3 regions of the Vibrio sp. T3Y01 genome follow, and region 1 is predicted to be linked to each of the others. Evidence: predicted binding sites of a transcription regulator. Region 1 holds the regulator's gene; each other region holds the start of a gene.
The links. The regulator PurR, encoded in region 1, represses purine synthesis genes. The targets are predictions, from matches to a motif close to TNANGNAAACGTTTNCNTNA.
Positions count from the first base shown of each region.

Region 2: glpX (class II fructose-bisphosphatase) is a predicted target of PurR. The motif match lies at 976-995, and genes of this name have one in related genera.
Region 3: pyrD (quinone-dependent dihydroorotate dehydrogenase) is a predicted target of PurR. The motif match lies at 1,030-1,049, and genes of this name have one in related genera.

Region 1 is NZ_VTXJ01000005.1:152,501-154,776, reverse strand. It holds gene torD (molecular chaperone TorD) at 1-515, shown strand, start outside; gene purR (HTH-type transcriptional repressor PurR) at 832-1,836, shown strand; cyclic di-GMP riboswitch class I at 2,007-2,092, shown strand; gene F0232_RS07555 (TfoX/Sxy family DNA transformation protein) at 2,220-2,276, shown strand, end outside.
Region 2 is NZ_VTXJ01000021.1:26,651-28,926, reverse strand. It holds gene glpX (class II fructose-bisphosphatase) at 1-916, opposite strand, end outside; gene zapB (cell division protein ZapB) at 1,241-1,483, shown strand; gene rraA (ribonuclease E activity regulator RraA) at 1,579-2,097, opposite strand; gene F0232_RS19240 (1,4-dihydroxy-2-naphthoate polyprenyltransferase) at 2,171-2,276, opposite strand, start outside.
Region 3 is NZ_VTXJ01000012.1:39,261-41,536, forward strand. It holds gene F0232_RS14335 (NAD-glutamate dehydrogenase) at 1-871, shown strand, start outside; gene pyrD (quinone-dependent dihydroorotate dehydrogenase) at 1,177-2,187, shown strand.

The sequences.
Region 1 (2,276 bases):
GTTTAGGCGAAAATGAAACACTCAAACCTGCGATTGATAGCTTAGTTGATGCACTAAACCGCTTACAAACACGTGAAGATGCACAACTGGAACTGGCTGCTGACTTTTGTGACCTATTCCTAAAGACAGACAAGCATGGTGCCCTTCCCTACGCTTCGATGTACATCGGTGAAACTGGGCTATTAAACGATAAGCCAGCAAAAGAGATGGAAGAGATCATGGCTAAGCACAACTTAGTGGTTAACCAAGATCTAAAAGAACCAGCAGACCACATCGCTATTGAACTCGACTTCCTAGGTAACCTAATCATTCGCTCTAATGAAACAGAATCAGAGGAAGAGTTAGAAAAGTCGTTCGAAGTTCAACAGCAGTTTATTGAGCAACAGCTACTCACTTGGATTCCAAAGTTCAAGGTTAAGTGTCATGAGGTTGATGAGTTCGGTTTCTATGCATCAGTATCATCGCTGCTACTGGCATTCTGTCAATTAGACACTCAATATTTGGCTGGTGAATAGCTTATTAGATGACTAGGTAAATAAATTCAGTAGAATGTGACAATTCACCCGGATTTCTGGGTGAATTTTATTGCGAGTATTTTCTAGTCAGTCTAAAATTGTGACCGCAAACGATAAAATATGAAACATTCACGAAATGCTATGCTTATTAAGTTTCAGAGCATTTCGGTGTTAAGACAAGCCGCTCAATAGCGGTTTTTTGTTTTTTAACACTTTAGTACCCAAAGAGCCCTACACGTTTAAGCTCTTAGTTAGGTAGCTTAACGGCTACTTCATTCCGTACTTTGGGGAAAGTAGCTTCTAATAGGATAAAACCATGGCCACTATAAAAGATGTCGCTCGCTTAGCCGGCGTATCAACAACAACCGTTTCTCACGTAATCAACAAAACCCGTTTTGTTGCAGAAGCGACTCAAGAAAAAGTAAATAAAGCGGTAGACGAATTAAACTATGCACCAAGTGCTGTTGCTCGTAGTTTGAAGTGTAATTCAACACGAACCATCGGCATGCTAGTGACTCAATCAACCAACCTATTCTTCTCAGAAGTTATCGATGGTGTTGAGAGCTACTGCTACCGTCAAGGTTACACTTTGATCCTGTGTAACACGGGTGGTATCTATGAGAAGCAACGTGACTACATTCGAATGCTTGCAGAGAAACGTGTAGATGGCATCTTGGTTATGTGTTCAGACCTAACTGAAGAACTGAGAGAGATGTTAGACCGTCACGCTGACATCCCTAAAGTAGTCATGGACTGGGGCCCGGAGAGTTCTCAAGCAGATAAGATCATCGATAACTCTGAAGAAGGTGGCTACCTAGCGACTAAATACCTAATCGACCGCGGTCACTCAAAGATTGCTTGTTTAAGTGGCCACTTAGACAAAGCGGCGTGTGTGGAGCGTATCGCTGGTTACAAGCGCGCTTTGGAAGAAGCTAACATTACTGCAAATGACGACATGATCATCGAAGGTAACTTTGAGTGTGATACTGCCGTTCTAGCCGCTGACAAAATTGTTGATATGGAAGATCGCCCGACAGCTGTATTCTGCTTCAACGATACCATGGCACTAGGCTTGATGAGCCGCCTACAGCAGAAAGGCATCCGTATCCCTGAAGATATCTCTATCATTGGCTACGATAACATCGAACTGGCTGAGTACTTCTCTCCACCATTGACTACCGTTCACCAACCGAAGCGCCGTGTCGGTAAGAACGCCTTCGAAATTCTGCTTGAGCGTATTAAAGACAAAGACCATGAAAAACGCGTCTTCGAAATGCACCCAGAAATTGTTGAACGTAGTACAGTTAAAACGTTAAATTAACTGATAAATTGAGTTTATTTTCATCAAGCGCACCTTTGGGTGCGTTTTTTTTATCAGCAACTAAAATAAACCTAGTTTCATATAATAAAGATCATTAATTGAAGCAGTATCACACTTTGAAATAACAAGTGTGAGCCTCATTCAACAAAAACTTTATTCTATTCAATCAGTCACGCACAGGGCAAATCACTTGAAAAGGTGAGACGCAAAGCTTCCGGCCTAAACCACTCGTTGGTATGGTAGCGGGGTTACCGATGGCAAAATGCAGTAACTACTAATAATTTAGTAATTTACGGCTTATTGACAATGTAATTGCAACATTTTGCTAATCTCTCGGACCTGCTTATTTGGTGGCGTAGTTCAAATACACCGAGATAAATAACATGGATAAACCGATACTAAAGGACTCAATGAAGTTATTTGAGCCCCTAGGAAAAATA
Region 2 (2,276 bases), on a different contig from region 1:
GTAGCGTTTCTGTTGTAGCGATATTGCCTTGACGAGAAATGCCTTCTAGCAGGTCACCCTTAGTGATGCCCGTTGCTGAGAATACAACGTTGTCGCTGCGCGCCATGTCTTCCATCTTCAATACGATACCAGCGGTTACGCCCATTTCAGCACAACGCTCTAGCTCAAGTTCACCGTGTTTACGGTTCTCTTCTGTATCGCCTTTCACTTCGTGACGAGGCAGTAGACGACCATGCATGTCACCGTCCAGCGCGCGAATTACTGCGGCAGAAACTACACCTTCAGGTGCGCCGCCGATGCAGTACATTACGTCGACTTCGCTGTCTGGCATACAGGTTAGGATTGATGCTGCTACATCACCGTCTGGCACTGCGAATACACGAACGCCCATCGCTTGCATCTCTGCAATCACTTGGTCGTGACGTGGCTTAGCCAGTGTGGTGACTACTAGCGTGTCGAGTGTTTTACCCAGAGCCTTAGCAATGTTTACTAGGTTTTCTTTTAACGGTAGAGCTAAGTCGATAGCGCCTTTAGCACCAGGACCAACTACTAATTTTTCCATGTACATATCAGGCGCTTTTAGGAAGCTGCCTTTTTCGCCTGCAGCCAATACTGCCAATGCATTTGATTGGCCCATTGCTGTCATGCGTGTCCCTTCAATTGGGTCAACTGCGATGTCGACAGCGTCGCCGCCTACACCTACGTTTTCACCGATATATAGCATAGGTGCATCATCGATTTCGCCTTCACCAATAACAATTTCACCGCTGATTTCGGTTTTGTTTAGTAGGCTACGCATGACTTCTACAGCAGCGCCATCTGCAGCGTTTTTGTCGCCACGGCCAAGCCACTTGTAACCAGCCAGTGCTGCACCTTCTGTGACACGAGAGAATGACATTGCTAAATCGCGTTTCATGCGGACTCCAAAATTTTCAAAGGGGGAATAGAAATTTCGCGGCGGATTTTACCATATCCAAAAGGAAACGTTTGCCTTTTTGCTTTTTGGAGATTGCTTTTGATCAATGAGCAGTGAAAAACCACTAATATTCATCAAAATAATTGGTTTGCGAGTGTGACTGTAAGAATTAACGTCAATATTCGGTAAAAAGCGCTGTTTTTTTCATCGAATGGCGCAAAATATCGAATATATTGAGTGTTTATCCTTGCTCTGCTGAGTAGAATGGGGAAATAAGTGGAGTGAACCTTCACCATCAAATGGATAACTTAAAGGTAGGCCAGAATGTCTTTTGAAGTACTAGAGCAACTAGAAGCAAAAATTCAAACAGCAGTAGATACGATTGCACTTCTTCAAATGGAAGTGGAAGAGCTTAAAGAAGAGAAACAAGCACTAGCAACTGAAGCTGGTGAGCTTAAAGCAAGCCGTCACGAGTTAGAGCAAAAAACTCAGCAGATGCAAGAGGAGCACTCTGCATGGCAAGATCGCATCCGTAACCTTCTTGGTAAAATGGATGAAGTAGAGTAATTCACTCTTCAGATTTAAAAAAACGCCCGCTACTCAGTAGCGGGCGTTTTTGTTTGTGTTCGTGGTTAATGTGAGTGATTTATGCAGAGCTAGAGTTACTCGACCTCTTCTTCATCAGCATCGAGATCAAGTTCAACATCCAAAGGTTCGGCTGAAAGAATAATGCCCGTGTTATCGGCGTAGAGGTAATCTTCCGGTAAGAAGGTCACGCTACCAAAATTAACAGGTACGTCTAGCTCACCGACACCATCTTGGCTTGCTCCAACAGGAATAGAAGCCAGTGCTTGAATGCCTAGGTTCATGTCTTCAAGCTCATCGACTTCGCGAACGCAGCCATACACCACAATACCTTCCCACTCATTGTCTTCGGCAAGTAGGGCCATTTCAGCATCGATTAGCGCTTTACGCAGTGAGCCGCCGCCATCGATTAACAACACACGCCCTAAACCATCTTGCTCTAATACCGAGCGGATCAGAGCGTTGTCTTCAAAGCACTTTAATGTCGTGATTTGTCCTGCGAAAGAGGCTCGTCCACCAAAGTTGCTGAACATTGGCTCCACGACATCAACTTGATCCAAATATATGTCGCACAGTGCTGAAGTGTTGTATTCCATTAGTATACCTTTTGAACAATGAGCTTACTTTGAGTATATCGGTGCTTGATCCCTTTGCAATGATTAGTCTCAATTAACTCAATAGAGTTTGAGCTACGACAACCCCTGCAAACAATAGGTTAGTAACCAGCGAGCATTTCACAATCACCGGCATCATAGGTGCTATTTGAGCGGGTTTT
Region 3 (2,276 bases), on a different contig from region 1:
GCGTGCAGAGATCATTGCGACGGCTCTTGCTAACCAAATGGTTAACGAAATGGGCTGTAACTTCATCACTCGTCTACAAGAAGAGACGGGCGCAAACATTGTCGATATTGCGAATGCTTACGCGGCATCACGTGAAATCTACGGTTTGGGTCAAGTGCTTAAGAGCATCCGTGAACTGGACAATATCTCTAGCTCAGAAGCTCAATATGAGTTGCTGTACCATGTACGTCGAACACTACGCCGTTTAACACGCTGGTTACTAAGAAACCGTACTGGCAAACAATCAGTGAAAGCACTGGTTGAACTTTACCAAGGCGATGTAGTAGCTATTACTGAGAAACTGGATGAAAATCTGGTTGCTTCAGAAGTAGAAGAGCATCAAGCAATGGCGCAAGTATGGATTGACCAAGGCGTTACAGCAGAATTGGCAAATTCAGTAGCTCGTCTGTCTAGCTTGTATTCAGCACTGGATATATCTACAGTGGCTCGTGAAACGGGTAAAACAGTACAACAAGCGTCTAAACTTTACTTCAATCTGGGCGACCGTTTGTCTCTGCACTGGTTCTTGAAGCAGATCAATGGCCAAGCCGTCGACAACAACTGGCAAGCATTGGCACGCGCTGCATTCAGAGAAGATCTGGATTGGCAACAACGTCAATTAACAGGTCAAGTACTTAACTGCGGTTGTGGTTCGGATCTTGATGTGATCAAAGCGCTCGACGATTGGATGGAAAGCAATTCTGTTTCTCTACATCGTTGGGAAAGTATCCTGAACGAATTCAAAGTAGGTTCTGTTCACGAGTTTGCTAAGTTCTCAGTTGCGTTGCGCGAATTGATGCTACTGAATCTAAACTGCATGTCGAAAGACTAACGATTAGACTCAAGTAAAACGATTTAAGGGCAGGCCATTTGGTCTGCCTTTTTCGTTTCGGGTTATGATTGCTTACCCTGGAAAGTGAGTAGCCGTAAATTCGTAATGTCTCAAACCGATTCACTGGATAGTGAATTAAAGAGTGCTAACTGCCTAGATAACGGTAACGTTTGCTTAATAAAGAAGCTCATTCGTTAGCAAACTCGATTATCTTACCCTTACAGACAGTAATAGATTGAATAGTTGGGTAAATAAGTAAATAATATCGCCCCGTTTACACGGGGCTTTTTTCTATCGGAGGCACAATGCTTTACCGTCTAGCCAGAACTGGCTTTTTCCAACTTGATGCCGAAAAGGCACATGATCTTGCAATTCAAAATTTCAAACGCTTTACCGGCACTCCCATTGATCTTTTGTATCGCCAACAATTACCTCATCGACCTGTAGAATGCATGGGTCTTACTTTTAAAAACCCAGTTGGCCTTGCGGCTGGCCTAGATAAAAACGGCGAGTGTATTGATGCATTTGGCGCGATGGGTTTTGGCTTTGTAGAAGTAGGGACTGTGACGCCACGTCCGCAAGCGGGTAACGATAAACCTCGTTTATTCCGCCTTGTTGAAGCTGAAGGTATCATCAACCGAATGGGTTTCAATAACCTAGGTGTAGATAACTTGATTGAGAATGTTAAGAAGTCAAACTACGACGGCATCTTAGGTATCAACATCGGTAAAAACAAAGACACGCCAATTGAAAAGGGCGCAGAAGACTACTTGATCTGTATGGAGAAGGTATATCAATACGCGGGTTACATTGCGGTAAATATCTCTTCACCAAACACACCAGGGCTACGTTCTCTACAATACGGCGAAGCACTTGATGATTTGCTGTCTGAGCTGAAAGCAAAACAAGCTGAACTAGAAGAGAAGCATGGTAAGTATGTTCCTCTAGCTCTTAAGATTGCACCGGATCTAAGTGACGACGAAATCAGCCAAATTTGCGAATCATTGATCAAAAATAAGATCGATGGTGTGATCGCAACAAACACGACATTGGATCGTTCAATTGTCGAAGGCATGAAACACTGTGACGAAGCCGGTGGCCTAAGTGGACGTCCAGTTCAGTCTCGTAGTACTGAAGTAGTTCGTAAACTTCACCAAGAGCTAGGTGACCAACTGCCGATCATCGGGGTAGGTGGCGTTGACTCTTATGTTGCTGCAAAAGAGAAAATGATGGCAGGCGCTAAGCTTGTTCAGGTTTACTCTGGCTTTATCTACAAAGGTCCACGCCTTGTAGCTGACATTGTCAAAAACCTGTAGTTTGTAAACTAGGTCGTTATAGAACATCAATATCAGAAGTACCTATAAACTGACATCGTCTTACTAAAAGAGACACTGTAACTCCCTGA